Regions from separate parts of the Lysinibacillus sp. FSL W7-1291 genome, predicted to be linked through region 1. Evidence: riboswitches for the same ligand, from Rfam matches in the RefSeq annotation. Region 1 holds a riboswitch; each other region holds the start of a gene.
What was found. Region 1 has a riboswitch for cobalamin ahead of NST76_RS10465 (ABC transporter substrate-binding protein). Riboswitches for the same ligand answer to the same signal wherever they lie in the genome.
Positions count from the first base shown of each region.

Region 2: another riboswitch for cobalamin. It lies ahead of NST76_RS02510 (ABC transporter substrate-binding protein); the one in region 1 lies ahead of NST76_RS10465 (ABC transporter substrate-binding protein).
Region 3: another riboswitch for cobalamin. It lies ahead of NST76_RS11225 (hypothetical protein); the one in region 1 lies ahead of NST76_RS10465 (ABC transporter substrate-binding protein).

Region 1 is NZ_CP151994.1:2,132,557-2,138,676, forward strand. It holds gene NST76_RS10450 (hypothetical protein) at 73-795, shown strand; gene NST76_RS10455 (hypothetical protein) at 833-1,138, opposite strand; gene NST76_RS10460 (translation factor GTPase family protein) at 1,215-3,152, opposite strand; cobalamin riboswitch at 3,335-3,522, shown strand; gene NST76_RS10465 (ABC transporter substrate-binding protein) at 3,685-4,677, shown strand; gene NST76_RS10470 (precorrin-3B methylase) at 4,728-5,405, shown strand; gene NST76_RS10475 (S9 family peptidase) at 5,477-6,120, shown strand, end outside.
Region 2 is NZ_CP151994.1:531,239-537,358, reverse strand. It holds gene NST76_RS02530 (heterodisulfide reductase-related iron-sulfur binding cluster) at 1-293, opposite strand, end outside; gene NST76_RS02525 (cob(I)yrinic acid a,c-diamide adenosyltransferase) at 564-1,127, opposite strand; gene NST76_RS02520 (adenosylcobinamide amidohydrolase) at 1,140-2,600, opposite strand; gene NST76_RS02515 (iron ABC transporter permease) at 2,597-3,598, opposite strand; gene NST76_RS02510 (ABC transporter substrate-binding protein) at 3,595-4,566, opposite strand; cobalamin riboswitch at 4,711-4,893, opposite strand; gene NST76_RS02505 (acyl-CoA dehydrogenase family protein) at 4,951-6,120, opposite strand, start outside.
Region 3 is NZ_CP151994.1:2,298,769-2,304,888, reverse strand. It holds gene nrdE (class 1b ribonucleoside-diphosphate reductase subunit alpha) at 1-1,123, opposite strand, end outside; gene nrdI (class Ib ribonucleoside-diphosphate reductase assembly flavoprotein NrdI) at 1,120-1,479, opposite strand; gene NST76_RS11235 (glutaredoxin) at 1,476-1,700, opposite strand; cobalamin riboswitch at 1,814-1,992, opposite strand; gene NST76_RS11230 (hypothetical protein) at 2,276-2,941, opposite strand; gene NST76_RS11225 (hypothetical protein) at 2,928-3,128, opposite strand; cobalamin riboswitch at 3,327-3,515, opposite strand; gene NST76_RS11220 (enoyl-CoA hydratase/isomerase family protein) at 3,651-4,715, opposite strand; gene NST76_RS11215 (enoyl-CoA hydratase-related protein) at 4,730-5,515, opposite strand; gene NST76_RS11210 (acyl-CoA dehydrogenase family protein) at 5,531-6,120, opposite strand, start outside.

The DNA.
Region 1 (6,120 bases):
GCGAAGGATTTCCTCAAAAATGGTAGGAAGTCCTTTTTGTTTTGACATTATGTACGCAAAGGGGATGCATGTATGACTTCTTTAGATATGAACATTTGTAAGCAGCCACGCACAGAAGTTGCCAAGAAAGCGAAAACAAGAATGGCGGTCGAATCATTGATTGACCAATTATTAGCAACGAAGCTGATCCGCAATGATCGCTTCTTTGACCAAATTTTATATAATAAAGAAATTATTTGGATACAAAATGGGGATGTGGACGGGCATCTTTTCGCGAAGGCAGCGGTAACCGATCAACTGAAAACGAAGACCAATAGCTTTATGATGTATATGCCGACTAACCCGATTGTCTATGAGGTTAACGGGGAGTCATACCATTTAATTACACGCATTGATTCCACACGTGCCAAGCCCAACCTTGACCGCCTGTCACTGGAGCCAAAGCCTGTTTTAAGTGCAGCGCGTGTCAATGATGTATTATGCTCGATTGTGATGCGTTTTTATGAAACATATATCCACGATTTAGCGCCTCAACATGATAAGTTAATAGCCTTTGTGCAGCAGGAATATGCCCAATTTATTGAAGCGGTTCAGGCATTAAATGATTACCATTTCAACTGGCATCCACGCGGCAACGGTCACGAGCTATTGCTGCAATTAATTGATCAACTGCAAATTTTAAAAAGTTATCCTGGTAAAGTGCTAGTTGATTTCACAAACACGCATGACTACGTGATTGTCGAGCCTGCATACCTTGTGCACAGTCCTACAAAGAAAGCAGTAGGTGCATTATAAACTCAAGCCCTCCATCAAACGGAGGGCTTGTTTTTATTTATTTGAAGGGAGGGGGTAAATACTCTCGTTCGAGCAGGGAATACTCGCGGAAGCAGATGAAATACTCTCGTTCGAGCAGCGAATACTCGCGGAAGCAGATGAAATACTCTCGCTCAAGCAGCGAATACTCGCGGAAGGAGATGAAATACTCTCGTTCGAGCAGGGAATACTCGCGAAAGGAGATGAAATACTCTCGTTCGAGCAGCGAATACTCGCGGAAGGAGATGAAATACTCTCGTTCGAGCGGGGAATACTCGCGGAAGGAGATGAAATACTCTCGCTCCAGCAAGGAATACTCGCGCAAACAGGGTAAATATTCTCGCTCAAAGCAAGTAAACACCCGCGCAAGCAAACGGCTTCGCGCGGGCAGGATCACCTACTTACAGACAATGCATGGCTGCTTGTGCTTCGTGCCAAGGAACAGAATATCCTTTGCCCTTCGCACAAAAGATGCTGGAGGAGCTGTATTCTGGGTCGGCATTTTTATCGTAGCCCATGTGCGAAATAATTTCCTCTGCATTATGGCATACATCATAGCCATCAAATTGGAGTGTGAGTGCGCCCTTACCATTGGTATAGGCCGCAAAGGTTGTGCTATAGCTCATTAGGGTGGCGACGGGCGCTCGTCCCGTTAGCACAACATCTGTTTCGGATAAGATGGGGTCATCGAATGTACCAGCAGCTTGCTGTATGTCGCTCATCATGCGGCCGATAAAGTCGTTCGAAGCCTTCATTTTAAAGCGATAATAAGGTTCAAGCAGGATGTTCTGTGCTTGCTCAAGTCCTTGACGTAGCGCACGGAAACTAGCTTCTCGGAAATCGCCGCCCGATGTATGTTCATTATGTCCGCGACCTGTTAGCAGTGTAAAATGAACATCTGTCAGAGGGAAGCCTGTGAGTAAGCCATGGTGATCACGCTCAAACAGGTGCTTTTCAACAAGGCGTTGGTTGCCTACCGATAAATGATCCGCATGGCAGGCATTGCTAAATGTATTACCTACTCCTCGCGGATTGGGCTCCATTAGTAAATGAACTTCTGCATAATGCTTGAGGGGCTCAAAATGACCATAGCCTGTCACCGTCGTCACAATGGTTTCCATATATAAAATTTGGGGCTCGCCAAAGGAGACCGTTAATGAAAAACGCTTCATTAACACTTCTATCAGTACCTCCAACTGAATAACGCCCATAATGTGCACATGGATTTCCTGGAACTTTTCCTGCCAAACCACACGTAAGGAAGGCTCTTCTGCTTCTAGTAAACGGAAAATTTGTAACACTTCCTTGATATGCTGATGGCCCTCATATTGAACCTTTGCCTGTAGCGTTGGGACAAGCTCATAGGGCTGTGACAGCATAGTAGTGCCGATGCGGTCTCCAATATTGGCCTGACTAAGTCCTTTAACAGCAAAAATCTCTCCCGCTTCAACCTTTTGGACGGTATCAAAGCGACTGCCATTATAGAGGCGAATTTCAGTCACTTTTTCTGTCACTTCTTCAAACGAAAATTCATCCCGAACATGTAAAACGCCCTTGATAGCCTTCATAAATGTTAAACGCTGGTGGCCGTCATGACGAATTTTAAAAACCTCCCCCTCAAACGGTGCATTCACTTCAAAATGGGTGTCTGTTAATAGAGGGAGCTGGGCAAGCAATTCCTTGATGCCCTCATCCTTTAGGGCAGACCCTGTAAAGCAGAGGAAGGCACATTCCTTTTGAATCATGGTCTGTAGCTGAGTAAGACATTGCTCATGCTCCAATGACTCATTCAAAAAGGCATCGAGCAGCTCTTCATTACGCTCAGCCAACCATTCCATGATGCTGCTTGAAACATAATCAGTACGAAGCGGTTCATCGACGAACAGCACCTGCTGGGAACAATCCTTGCGGAGCTGTGTCATAACGGCCTCCACATTGGCTCCTTCGCGATCAATTTTATTGATAAAGAAGAATGTTGGGACATGGTATTTGCGTAAAAGCTGCCACACGGTTTCCGTATGACCCTGTACGCCCTCGACCGCACTAATGATAATAATGGCATAATCCATCACACGAATGGCGCGCTCCATCTCAGGGGAGAAGTCGACATGCCCTGGTGTATCAATCAACGTGTATGTATCGTCGCCTATGTTCATGCGACCTTGCTCGGCAAAAATGGTAATACCACGCTTGCGCTCTAGCTCATGATGATCGAGAAAGGTATCCTGATGATCCACTCGACCACGAGCTTGAATGCTTTGTGTATGAAAAAGTACTTGCTCAGAGAAGGTTGTTTTACCTGCATCCACATGCGCAAGTACACCAATTGTTTTGTACATAACATATCCTCGTTTCTATCTATAGCTATCTTTTCATTGTAACAGAATACTAGCCTATATATTTCTTGTAAAATAGTTCGTATTTTTGTCGAAATAGTGCTAATATAATGATGATTATATATTTAGCAACATACTACTGATTGAGCTACAAATTTTCTTCTGCTAGTCTATCAATAGTATTAACCATTATAGAACGTATTGGTGCAAATGGCATTTGTCATTTGCTTAAAAGGGAAATCGGTGCAATTCCGATGCTGTCCCGCAACTGTAAATGGGGAGTCTGTACAGCATGCCACTGTAGTTTAACTATGGGAAGGCGTATAGATGATGAACCTAAGCCAGGATACCTGCCAGTATGTGTTTTTTGACTAAGAACCACGAGGATGGGGATAGTGATAAAGGTAATGTACCGTTTTTTCACTATGCTACTCTCTTGGCGACAAGAGGGTTTTTTTATGCCCTTCCCACGAATCCTGGTAGCAAAGAAGTCTTTGATTTCTTTCTATAGATGAACAACAAAGGAGAAAAGGACATGAAGAAATGGAAAAGTTTATGGCTGGTGATGGTCATTGCCTTGGTCGCTGTTTTAGGGGCTTGTAATGCAAAGGACAAACCTGAATCAGCAACGCAAGATGAGAAGGTTGAGCCATCTGAGGCAGCAACGGAAGTAACCATTGACAATAATGAAACAACTCAAACATATAAGGAAGCACCTACAAAAGCGATTAGTTTAAATCAGCATGTGACAGAGATTATGCTAGCGCTAGGCTTAGAGGATTCCATGGTAGGCACAGCTTACTTAGATGATAAAATCTACGAGCCCCTACAAGAAGCATACGATAAAGTGCCTGTGCTTTCTGATCAATACCCAACGAAGGAGCAAGTAATTGATGCCGAGGCTGATTTCTTATATGCAGGCTGGAAGAGTGGCTTTGGTGAAAAGGGTGTTGGAACACCGGAAGAGCTTGAGGAGTTAGGCATTCATACGTATTTACATACGGCTTCCAATATGACAAAGCCAACACTAGAGGATATTTTCACTGATATTCGTAATATCGCAAAAATTTTCCGTATTGAGGATCGTGGAGAAGCCTTAATTGAGCAAATGACGCAAGATGTGGAGGCAATTCAAGCTAAATTACCAAAAGATAGTGAGAAATTACGTGTTCTCGTATTTGATAGCGGTGAAAAGGATGTCTTTACAGCTGGTCAAAACTTTATGAATGAACTAGTGTCAATCGCTGGTGGTCAAAATATTTTTGGTGATGTGGAATCAGGCTGGACAACCGTGTCGAAGGAAGATGCGGTAGACCGTAATCCCGAGGTAGTTGTCGTGATCGATTATGGTGAAACAACGGCCGAACAAAAGATTCAATTCTTAAAAAATGATCCAGCATTAAAGGAGATGGAAGCTGTTAAAAATGATCGCTTTGTCATCCTGCCACTGTCAGCTGCGTCTGAAGGCGTTCGTGCGGCAGAGGCTATTGAAATTTTAGCGAAGGGCTTCTATCCTGATAACTTTTAAAATTCCGAGCTAGCATTGTGCTAGCTCCTTTTTCATAAGGAGCGATATCAATGAATGCATTTCAGAAAAACGTACCAGATCAAACATTTGAAACACTTAATCGTCATGGCGAATTTACACGCTTAGCTGTCAGCCCGGGTATTATTAATAAGCATTATACGCCTGCACAATTTCAAAAAATAGCAGAGATTGCTGGCGAAAAGGGGGCGATTAAGTATTCGGCCTCCTATAGTATTTTAGTGTCCATTCCAACGAGTGCCGTGACAGAGGCTATGCAAGCCTTACGAGAAGTGGGTCTTTATGTTGCACCATCAGGACCCATCATCGCGATGAAGGCCTGTGATTTTTGTGATGGTGAAAAGATGGAGGCTGCTCCGATAACCGAACAGCTTTATCATGCTTTAGAGGGGATCGAGGTACCTGCAAGAGTACGTGTTAACATCAATGGCTGTGCGTCAGCCTGCTACAATGCAGTCTATGATGATATTGGACTCGTTTATCAGCAGGAGAGCTTTGATGTTTATTTAGGCGCTGTACCGATGGGGGCAAAGGCGCAGGCGGGCATGTTATTTGCGAAAAAGGTAGGTGTCGAGCACATTGAAGATTTTTTGCTACAAATGATGAACCTTTATAAGGAACATGCTCGTCCGAATGAACCCTTTTTTAAATTTTATCGCAGAACAAAATCAACCGAATATTGGGAATTAGTAAAAAAATCAATTAACTAGCAGGAATATTACTTAGGGTGTCGAAGTATTGTAGTAGAGTACAGAAAATGACAATACAAAGGAGCAAGAACATGACATCGAAACAAGGGATTCAACCAGAAGATCTTTACCACTTGAAATCAGTAGCCGATCCACAGCTCTCACCTGACGGGACTGAGGTAGTTTATGTTGAGACACGTGTTGATGAGAAGAAAAAAGATTATGTCTCGAATTTGTTTTACATAAACCTGAAGAACAAAACACCACAGCAATGGACATTTGGGGAGGATAGAATAAGTTCTCCTATATGGTCACCTGATGGTAGTCAAGTTGCGTTTTTATCCACTAGAACAGGCAAGTCGCAAATTTATGTTCTTTCAAAAGCAGGCGGAGAGGCAAAGCAGGTGACATATTGTAAAAATGGTGTGACATCACCTGTGTGGTCACCATGCGGCAAGAAAATGGCCTTTTCTATCAAGCTAGGTAAAGATGAAACGATTTTGGATAAGGTAACGGATGAAAAGAAAGAAGAAAAAGAACTAAAGCCTCTAGAAATAGACAAGATGAAACATAAATCGGATGCTGCAGGTTTTTTGGATATGGAGCAGTTTAGTCAAATTGCGATCGTCCATTTAGAATCGGGCGAGTTAGAGCAAGTGACGAAAGGAAACAATCATGTCCATCTTGGTACATGGTCACCTGATGGTCAATATATGACGTACTTAGCTGATGTAGC
Region 2 (6,120 bases), 1.6 Mb from region 1:
CCTGGTGCTAGTCCTTTCCAAATTAAATCAATGGCCCCTAACTGAACCATCAAAAATCCATAGAAAAACATCACGTGAATTAATCCACTCTTTGGATCCTTTAATAGCTTGTTTTGACCAAATACATTGACCATAATATAGCGTAGTCGCTCTTTAACACTTTCATCAAACTCAACCTTTTTCCCCAATTGCACATACTTATAGCGTGTTTTCAACAGATAGAAGAACAATCCTACTGCATAAAGCACAACCACGACTGTTAAGACTATGTTAGCAATTAATAATGGACTCATGGTTGGTCCCCCCTTTAGTTTGTCGTAATTTTCTCTCTTTGCGGCAAATTTGCTAGTTCATACAGAAATGTGCGTCACTATATCAATATATTCCTATTCTAATAAATGAGTGAGCATTCAGTCAACATAAAACGGAAATATTTCTGATAATTTTATATTCTTACACTTTACAAGAAAAAAAGCCACCCTGAAATTTATTCAAAGTAGCATTTTTTTACTTTTCTTTTTTTAAATTTAATTAATAAAAGCTGCGACATCCACATAACAAGTTTATTTTTTGAAGACATTGCCACTGCGAATGTATTCAATATCCGCTACGTTTAATCGAGCATTTACAACACGTGCGGCTGCAAATAAATAATCTGATAATCGATTTAAATATTTTTGTACAACTTTCGGCACGTCCTCCACTTCTTTCATAAGTGTCACCATTTCACGCTCTGCTCGTCGTGCAACTGTACGAGCAATGTGTAAAGTTGCAGCTGCTGGTGCGCCACCTGGTAAAATAAAACGTTGTAATGGTGGTGCCTCATCTGATAAAGCATCTATACGAGCTTCCAGCACTTCAATCGGTTGCTCTGTTAATTTATAGTGGCGTTCTTTCATCACATTGGCAAGGTCACCACCAGCATCGAATAGTTCATGCTGAATTGTTTCAAGATCTGTTAAAATATCCTTAAAAAGTGCTTGATCTAATTCACTTACTGCCTTCCCGATAAAAGAGTTTAATTCATCAATCGCCCCGTATGTTTCAACACGTAAGCTATCTTTATCAACGCGTCCGCCAATTAGACTTGTTTTCCCCGTATCGCCTGTTTTCGTGTAAAGCTTCATTTCTCTCATCTCCTAAAACTGATTTTTATAATTTCTGATGGCCTGAACTGTTGTTTCATAAACACCCTTGGCAATCATTTTACCAACTTCCGTAATCGGGCCACCATACAGCATTTCTTCCCCTTTTTGAGTTGCTGCAATTAACAGACTATCTGTAGCAGTTCCTGTAGCAATAGTTCCACTACGCTCGTCACGAATATCTTCTGATTGCAAAGCTTTTGTTTTCGCCTCTGTAGCTGTCATCAGTGCCTGGAAAAATGCCTCCTCCGATAAACAGCCATTGATTATGATCCATGTATTGATAGTACCAATATATGGATCATCCTGTCTTTCGTGTACACGTGATACATCAACCGCATTGCCCACACCAGCTGTTACAGCTACTATCATACTGCCAAAAGGCGCTGAAAATTCATTGATGGCGACAAGAGCTGTTGGCACTGCTGTCAGCATCACAACAGTACTTGTAGGGGGAAAATTTTCTCTTTGCAAAAATTCACTAACTTCTCTTTTTACATCACTTATCACATAATCGCCAGGTACAGAGCGATTTAATAAGCAATTATGCCAGCCAATACCTGGGTTATGAACAGCAGAGGACACTGTTTTTAACGGAATCTCTGATTGAAGTTGAATATAGTGTTCCGTTATCATAAAATGTTCTTTTTTGATGACAGCTCGCTGCTGGTAACCAGTTGTTGCGGGCATCATTGTAATTTGAGGTTTTGGTATTTCGGGATGGGCATATGTAGCCACTCGTGCTTGATAAACTTCTTCAATTTGGGAGGCAATCAATACTTCATGCGGTGCTCCAAGTGCTCTCATTTGCCCACCCTCCATAAGCAATAATTCATCACAATAGAGAGAGGCTAAATTCATATCATGTAGTACCATAACAACCGTTAAACCACACTCCACAGCTTCCTTCCTGACCATATCTAAGATTTGCCGTTGATGTGCAATGTCTAGATGATTGGTTGGCTCATCCAGCAGTAGAATTTCTGCTGTTTGCGCTAATGCCTGGGCAACAAATACTCTTTGTTGTTCACCACCCGATAAAAATTCTAACGGGGTGTGCTCATAGCGTTTCACACCTGTTTGCAGCATGGCATGCTGAACAGCCTGTTCATCCTGTTCAGACCAACTTGAGAAAAAACCTGTTTGATGGGGGTAGCGCCCTAGTGAAATGGCCTCCCTTACACTGTTTGAGAAAGCATTTGCATGAAGCTGTGGTAGTACAGCCATCTTTTGCGCCAAAGCACGGGCATTATAAGAAAGGATATTTTGTCCATCAATTGTGATTGTTCCAGCAGTAGCTGGTAATATCCCACTCATTACCTTTAATAATGTGGATTTCCCACTACCATTCGGTCCTAGAATACCTAGAATTTTCCCTTTTTCCACAGTAAAACTAATGTCCTTGACGATTGGTACATCTTCATAACCACCCGATAGATGTTCGACAATAATCATGCCCGTACCCCCTTACTTCTTCGTTGCTTATAAAAAATATAGGAGAAAACAGGTGCACCAATAAACGCCGTAATAACACCAATAGGTAGCTCTCTTGGCACAATAATTGTTCGTGCTACTAAATCGCAAACAATGAGTAAAGTTGCGCCATTGAAAAACGATAATGGCAATAAATGGCGGTGGTCGGAACCCCAAATCATCCTTGTCATATGCGGTACAACTAATCCTACAAAGCCAATTGTGCCAGAAACCGCTACAGCAGCTCCCGTTAACATGGAGCCACCCGCTAAAATCAAATACTTACTACGTTTCACATTGACACCTAAATGCTTCGCGCGCTCTTCACCATATAACAAAACATTTAGCTCTCGTCTTTGCGTCCAAAGCATAATGGAACCAACAATAACAAATGGCGTGATCATTTGGACATATGGCCATCCACGCATTGACACAGAACCTAGTAACCAGCCAATTACTTGGCGTAGCTCTTCTCCAGATAAAGCGATCATTAATGAAATGAGAGAACCTAGAAATGAGCTAAAAATAACACCTGTTAAAATTAACGTTTCCATCTTCAATGAACGGTCTACCATTCTAGCGAAGCTCATGACCACTACCATCGTGATGATTGCGCCTATCATACTAAAAGTGGGTAGGGCATACAAGCCTACGACCGGTATAGATATACTAAAAAAGATCGTAATAACAGCACCAACAGATGCCCCCGACGAGACGCCTAATGTATATGGATCTGCCAATGGGTTTTTTAACAACCCTTGGAAAGCTGCTCCAGCAATGGCCAAAGAAGCTCCCACTAGTCCCGCTAACAACACGCGTGGCAGACGGATTTTCCAAAAGATATTAGCAGCTGTTTCATCAACTGCTTGATTCCATAAAACTTCTAACGGAATATGAACTGAGCCTATCGCTACGCCACACCAGATACTAATGACAAGAAGCGTACATGTTAGTACATAGGCTAGTGCTATTTTTTTCACTTAAATACCTCTGGATAAATAGCTTTTGCTAATTCTTCAAGACCTTCTCCTAAACGGGGACCTTGACGACTTGTTGTGCTTTCATCTACTTGAACGATTGCCTTATTTTTCACGGCATTAACAGTATCGAAACCAGCACGTTGTGGTATTTTTGTTAAAATATCTGGTACATAATGATATGTCACAACGATGACATCTGGGTTTTTCGCAATAATTTGTTCTGAACTAATTTCATACCAATCCTTCGCATCTGCCGCTACGTTTTCTGCATGAATCATGTCCAGCATAGCATTCATAAATGTGCCATTACCCGCCGTATAAATAGTAGGTTCATCCGATGCTTCGACTAGCACTTTTTTGGGTTCGACATCCTTTACTTTTGTCAGAACATCTTCCACTTTTTCCTTCATATTAGCAATAATTTTTTCAGCCTCTGGTAATTTCCCTGTTGCACGACCAAGCAGCTCAATCGTTGTGTAAGTTTCATTAAAGTCTTGTGCATTTTTTACAACAAATACTTTCAAACCTGCTGACTCAAGCTGTTCAATCGCCGCTTCTGAAAGGGACATGCTAGATTCATGCGAAAACACGATATCTGGCTTTAAGGCAATAATTTTTTCAATATTGTACTCCATGCCCCCAACTTTATCCTTTTCAGCGACTTCTGGTGGATAATCATCATTGTCTGTCACCCCAACTATTTCATCATTTAAACCAAGTTCAAATAATATCTCTGTGTTACTTGGAATAAGAGAAACAATTTTTTCAGGCGGTGCTTCAAGTGTAACATCCTTGCCAATGGCATCTGTTATGGTCATTGGGAATGTTGCTTCATCCACCTGTGGAGTCTCTTGCTGTGTTTGCTGCTCCGTAGCTACTGGCTTGTCATTTTTGGCTTCTTGCCCGCATGCTGCTAACAAACCTACTGCTAAAAATGCTGATAATCCTATTTTCCAAAATTTCTTCATATGAATCCTCCTTTGTTGATCCGTGCGTCAATTGGTTAGAAATATTTTCTCCATCAAAATAAGACCCCTCACCTTCGAATGATGAGGGGTCAAAATCGCACCAAAAAACTGATACAAAATCCACCACCCTATCCTCGTAGGCTGTCATGTCTATACTATAAAGGCAGGTCTCCTGGCTCGTGCTTATTGCGTTTTTCAAGCCTTCCCGAAATCTTCAGTGGCATTATTTGAAAAAACTCACACTTACAGTGGCGGGACCGCATCGGAATTACACCGACTTCCCTTTTCACTTTACTTAAGTAAAGAACCTTTATAATATTCAGTTGATTTCATTATACATGAAAATAAAAGAAGTCGCCTCCATTCCAGACGACTCCTTGGCAATTATACAATTTCAGAAAAATATTGTACGGTTTTCATTTGTGCACCTATTTGTCGCAATGACCACGTTTGCTCTAAATAGATATCCGCTAGCTTTTCGTACTTCCCGCCAAATTTTAGTGCCCATTCCACCGCTACAACACTTTCATAAAGATGGGCCATCTTTTTCGCTATATCTTTGGCTTCAAAAGTTTTAGTTGCTTCATCTAAAGCGCTAAAAATTTGTAATGTAGCCGCAAGATTTACCAACTGCTCTTCCACAATTTGCACTAGTGGACTATCCGCTAGCTTCTCTAGCCTTGTCTCCATTTCACGGACAAACAGTTCATGTGCATGGAATTTATCCACTAAACGAATAAGTTCTAAAGCCAAAATATTTGCCGTTCCCTCCCATACCGTCAATACTTGTGCATCCCTTAGTAAGCGTGGTGTTACAAAGTCTTCAATATAGCCATTACCACCATGTAATTCAATCGCTTCACTAGCATAATGAACGGCTTGCTCTGCCGTTTCCTTTTTCATAATGGCAATATATAAACGATTCATAATGAGATCTTGTTGTGTTCCCTGCCCACTTGTCACTTTATCGTATAATTGAATAAGATCAAATACTGTCGCTACTTCCACATGCAGCTTAGCAGCAAACTTCCCTAATGTATCCTGGATCATTGGGTATTGTGTTAAGGGCTTGCCAAATGCATATCGATTGGTCACATAATGCTTTGCCTCTAAAAAGCCTCGACGCATAATACCAATCGATGCGACTGCATTACAAATTCTTGAAAGATTTAGTGCTTCTAGCATGTAATAAATCCCTTTATTTTGTTCCCCTACAATATAAGCAAGGGCACCATCAAACTCTACCTCGCCCGATGGGACTGCTCGAACGCCTAATTTATCTTTCAATCGACGAATACGAAGATGATTAGCCGTACCATCTTCATTATTCCATGGAACTGCAAATAACGTTAACCCTTTAGAGCCTGCTTGTGCGCCTTCTAAACGTGCCAACACCATTGCTACGCCACACATACCTGCATTGGATGCGAAGTATTTTTCTCCATAGAGACGGTACTCATTGCCTACTTTTCTGGCCTCCACAACATTCGCCCCAACGTCTGACCCTCCTTGACGTTCTGTTAAAAATGTTGCTCCTTCGTATAGCTCCGTCTC
Region 3 (6,120 bases), 170 kb from region 1:
TTTTTACGCGACCGATGTTTTTTAAAGGATGCACTTCATTGACATTATCATCAAAAATTTCAAACGGATAGCCCGATTCAAATTGTGCTTTTTTCACTTCTGTATACAGCCTACGTGCATTCAAACGTTTAATTTTACGAATTTTAGGGTTATCAAGTAGCTCATAGTACATATCTGAAATGGAAATCTCAGACATGCGTTTGCCATATTCTTTGAAAATATCATATGGGCTGAACAAGACAATATCTTTATCACGTTTCATAAGTTCGAAGAAAATACTTGGTATAATTATTCCTGTTGATAATGTTGCGAGGCGAATTTTATCATCGGCATTCGGTTTTTTAGATGAAATGAAATTTTCAATGTCTGCATGGAAAATATTTAAATAGACAACACCAGAGCCATTTCGCTGCCCTAGTTGATTGGAATAACTGAAAGAATTTTCTAACAGTTTAGCAACTGGGATGACACCACTGGCACGATTTAGAATCTCTTTAATAGGGTCACCTAAAGGGCGTAAATCAGTTAAGTTAACTCCAACCCCACCGCCAAGTCTTGATAGCTCTAAGCAATAACCAATATTTTCAGCAATACTATTCATGGAATCATCCATCGATAATTTAAAGCAGCTCACTAATTCACCACGTGCTTTTTTACCACTATTTAATGCTGTTGGTGTAGCAGGCTGATAAGCTTCCATCATTGCTTCGACAGAACGTTCTGCTAGCACCGTATTCCCTTGTGCTAAATACAAGGCGATAATGACAATACGGTCCTCATATTTTTCTAAAATCTCTTCTCCATCACGACTTTTCATAGCATAGCTATCGTAAAATTTACTTGCACTCATAAAGGATGGGAAGCGGAAATTATAATCATATGCTTTTTTGTACAACTTCTTAATAAATTCCATTTCATACATGTCGATAAATGCTTTCTCGTAGTAGCCCTCATCAACTAAATAACGGATTTTTTCTTCAATATCAATAAAGTAACGTAAACGCACGTTGACATACTCTAAAAAGTAGCGGCGTGTAGCTTCACGATCCTTTTCTAATTCAAGTAGCCCAGTTGAACTATAACGATTCAGTACGTCATTATTTAGCTTTAAATAGGTTTTCATCTTATTACCCTCGTTTCATAAAACGTTTGTATGGCTTCATAATCTGTTTGATTGCCTCGTAAATCTAATTTTCTCACTAAGGGTACATGATAGGTAGCAGCGATTTTCTCACCAGCAGCCCCAAATACGTTGTGCCCAAAGTTACTATTGCCACTGGCAACTACTCCTTTACAAAAATCTCTGTTTTTTTCTAAAAAACGTTCCACTTTTGCAGGGATATCGCCTAAGCCATCAGTATAAGTAATTAAAAGATAAGGCTTATTCAATTGTAATTCCTCAGAGAGCTCAACAGACTCTGCCCTTAATTTGGAAACAATATTCCGGACATTTCCTGTACGACTTGCGTAAACGATCATAGAACAATCATCTCAATATGAGAAACTATGTCCTTAACATCTCCTATAAATGTATTATTCATTTCTAAAACAGGCACACTTAAAAAACCTGCATCGATTATTGTTTGTTTAGCTTGTTCATCGTGATCAATGTTGACGATTTCTGCCTCAAGTCCTGCACGTTGTAATTCAGATTTTACCCAAAGGCATTTTGGACAGATTGTTTTCGTATAAAGTTTCATAGAAATCCCTCTTTTCATATAATAAAAAGCTATCTCCTCTAGAGAGATAGCTAAATGGAAACGTTACCATACCAAAAATACTGACGTTCCCATTTCTTAATCCCCGAAGAAATGATTAATTGTTTTATAGAGGCAGGTCTCCTGGCTTTGCTTCATCCTCTGATTCCCTTCCCATGCGAATGCACAGTGGTTGTAATCATTGTCAGCTTCACAGTTGCGGGGACAGCGTCGGAATTGTACCGAACTTCCCTTTTAAACTACATATAGTAGCACCTATATAAAACGAACACAATATATAGTTGTTGTTCAATAGTTTTAAGTGTACCATCCTTCATATAAAAAGTAAATCTAGATTCTAAACTTCTTTATTTTTTGATTATTCATTATTTTCAATTATAACTTTCGAAGGAATTTCACCATCTATTACTTATATCTTAATTCATTATGTATCTAAACTATGTACGAGATTTTTTGTTACTACGGATCTATGAGCATTAAATATACTAGCGTATTTCACATAGAAACAGCCTATATTCTAAAGAATAATAGACTGTTTGACATGTCGAACGTATGGATTACTCGATTTCGACAAATAAGGACAATTCCTTATAAAATTCAGGCGTTGCTGCCGAATTCACTTGAAAATGAGGATTATATTTTGATAAAAGTTTATAGAGAGTAGTTGCGGTTAACAGATTCTGTTCTTGATCGAAAGCCCTGAAACTTTCATAGACCTCCTTCACTTTACCATTTATTGAATGACAAAAAAACTGTTGAACATCTGCATCCTCTAAATAATCCTTTTCCCATCTGTAACATATTAAATTTGTTAGGAAAAACATTTCTAATCCAGGCATTTTTCCAACTTCAATGAGTAATGACATTCCATAATGAAATGCATTTTCCAACCATTTTATGCCGTGGCGATCTTTGTAAAAGCGCATCAACTTTTGTAACCCATGTCCTTGCTCCTTCACTAGATAAGCATGGATATTTGTATGACCAGCAGTTCTTTCCCATTCATCGAGAGAGAATTTATACTTCCTTACCAGTTTCATCCAAAGCTTTTGAAGCTTGTCTTCAGAAAGGTATTGTGTTTGTTGATTCCATCTTAGAAAAATGTCTAAACTTTCTAATACCAAGCCTCTTTCCATTTCAAAATGATCCAATTTTCTATATAAAACTTTTTGATTCATATCTATGTTGTCCATTATGTCTTCAGATTTTTTATCTACTATCATGACATGTCTCGACTAATTCAAGCTTGATCGTTAAATAGGTATCATTAATAGATGTATAATCATTTGGGTTTTCTTCTATTAACTTCCTAATATAAAGCTGTAAAGGCCTAATATGCTCACCAGAAAGGTTGTTCATAATTTGCTGCTTTAACTGATTTATATAAAATGAAATTGAATGTGATGTCATCTTGTTCACCCCTATTTATTCATAAAAAAACATCTTGCCCTAATGGGAAGATGCTAGCTATGACTGACATACTTCATAGTTCTTCAACCAATATAAAATAAGTCGTCTATATTGAATAGAGACTCTTTTTTTGGTTGTCGCACTATGAGTATGATGAAGGTAATTCGTCACACTCAACACCCCCTATCCGCGTAGGTTTTGGCTGTACTAGATAAAGGCAGGTCTCCTGGCTTATGATCATCACACATTTTTCCCTTCCCATTACATACATAACAGTGGTTTTTAAAATGTGCTCCTAATTACAGTTGCGGGACAGCGACGGCTTTTCACCGTTCTTCCCTTTTAAACAAATTCTATTGAATTTGTACCTTTATCCTTTTATTCCGTTTTTTATAGTATAACATATCATTCTACGTTCTCTGACAAAACCCTATGAAAATCTACAGAACAACACTTAAGAAACCACCTACCTCTTAACAAGTAGATGGTTTCAGCATTTATTGAGCGAAGATATCATTGTTCTTACTTCTTTACGGTTTCACTACTGTCTTGAAAGAATTTTTCAAGTATATCATCTGTAAAATCAGCGAATGTTTGATAGATATACTGAGGATTTCGATCCTTATCAATGACGACAGACCTAACCCCTTCATAGAAATCCTCATGATTTAAAAAGTTTTTTGCCAAAATTAAATCAGTCGCAAAGCATTCTTCTACCGTTTTATGTTGAGCATCTATCAGCTGCTTTAATGTAATTTTTAAGGATGATGGAGATTTAGATAGAAGCAACTGCTTTGTTTCTTGTGCAAATTTGCTTGGGTCATTGTCTAAGGATTCGACTATCTTCTCCACTGTATGTTTTGAGAAATGTTGATCGATTTTATTTTGAAGGCTGGCAAGCTCACTGTTTGCTGTTGGTGTACTTGAATAGTCCTCTATTAATTGCTTTAGAGCTGTGCTAGTTTCCACTGTATGCCAGTTCGTTTGTTCAATGCGTGTGAGGAATGCTTGTAAATGATCGCTCGTCATATAGCTATCTGCACCATTAGCAAAGAGAACATCTGCAGCTTGGATGATCGAAGCTGTTAAAGCTAAGTAATATCCTACATAGCCAGGCGCTTTATTTAGAAAATAGGCAGCTCCAACATCAGGAAAGAAGCCAATATTCATTTCTGGCATAGCCCATTTTGTTCGCTCTGTCACAATTCGGTGGCTAGCCCCATACGTTAAACCAACCCCACCTCCCATGACAATGCCATCAAGGCAAGCAATGATAGGCTTTGGGTAGTGATAGATTGCCTTATCTATTTGATATTCTTCCTCAAAAAAGATTTCGGCATTTTGGAAAGCTTCCTGACTGGAGCGAGCTTTATAGAGTGTTTTAATATCACCCCCAGCACAAAAGCCCTTTTCGCCAGCACCTCTTAGAATTATCAAGTGTATTTGATCATTCGCCTGCCATTCCTTTAGTTTCTCACCAATGGGCTTTAGCATTTCTATAGAAAGTGAGTTTAAAGCTTGAGGACGATTCAGCGTAATGCTTGCTGCGCCACCATCACTGACGGAAAATATTACTTCATTTGTCATAGTAGTTTCCTCCCTTACAAATGTTTAAAGTTGGGCTGTCTTTTGTCTATAAACGCTTGAACGCCTTCTCTAGCATCCGCTGTTAAAAATAACTCAGCAAAGCGTGTTCGTTCTAATTCCAGCCCTTTTTGGAGATGATCCTTCCCACCTTGAATTATACATTCAATTGTACGGGATACACTTGTCATACTTTTGCCCTCAACAAAAGACTGAGCAAGGGCTTTGGCAGTTGGCAGAAGCTCATCTGGCTCCGTCACCACTTGAATAATACCTAGTTGTAGTGCTTCGTCAGCACTTAATTGCTGGCTTGTTAAAATTAATTGTAGAGCCTTTGCTTGCGTTGTTATTCTGCTCAGTCGTTGAGTGCCTCCGAATGTCGGCAGTAAGCCAAGCTTTAATTCTGGTAAACCAACAATGGCATTACTTGAAGCAATCCTGAAATGACAGCCTAACGCTAGCTCCAGTCCTCCTCCAAGGGCTGGCCCATTAATAGCAGCAATAACAGGCTTTTTCATGGCTTCAATTTCATCACATAGCGCTTGGCCTGCCTCAGCCATTTGTAATGCTTTATCCTGTTGCCCAAAGGCAGCAACAAATTCCTTTATATCTGCTCCCGCAGCAAAAAATCGTCCAGAGCCCGTCACAATGATAGCTCTCGTCTCTTCATCCTCAGCTAATTCTTTAAAAATGACACGAAGATGTTCAATAGAAGCTGATGACAACGTATTTGCTGGTGGATGATTTAAATGAATAAGCGTGATGGCACCTTCTTTACTAACATTGGCAAATGTATCAACCATGATTTTCCCTCCTGTTTATGATAATGAACTGATCGATTTTGGATTGTTGATGATCCCTCTTGCAATCTCTCGCTTTTTCATAAAGAGATTCTGATGGAGCGGGATGTTTAAGCGCTGAATATGATCTAACCTTGTTTTTCGCTTTTGTTCATTTGTTTCAGCAGCACAAATAATGTCGATTGTCCTTTTTTCTATTTTACGATAGCCTTCCTGACAAAGAATATCTGTCATCAAATGCTTCATATTGTCACATGCGTTCTTTTCCGTCCGCAGTAAAGAAGCTTCCATAACATAAATATCTTTTGCTATATCAGCTAGCAGACGCATATATTCCTGCTCTTGCTCCAATTGAATCTGTGCGTCAGCAATGACAGCGATGGCTATTTGCATTAAGTACTTGGCAAGACGGATGTATTGCTGATTCTTTTCTGCTGGTTGATATGCTACTGGAGCATTTTCGGTAGATGTTGCTTGTGAATACTTCTTATATAGTAGCTTCGCCATTGTTAAACGGTTGATTTCATTTGTTCCTTCAAAAATACGGCTAATTCTAGCGTCACGATATAAGCGTTCAACCTCGTAGTCTTGCATATAGCCATAGCCAC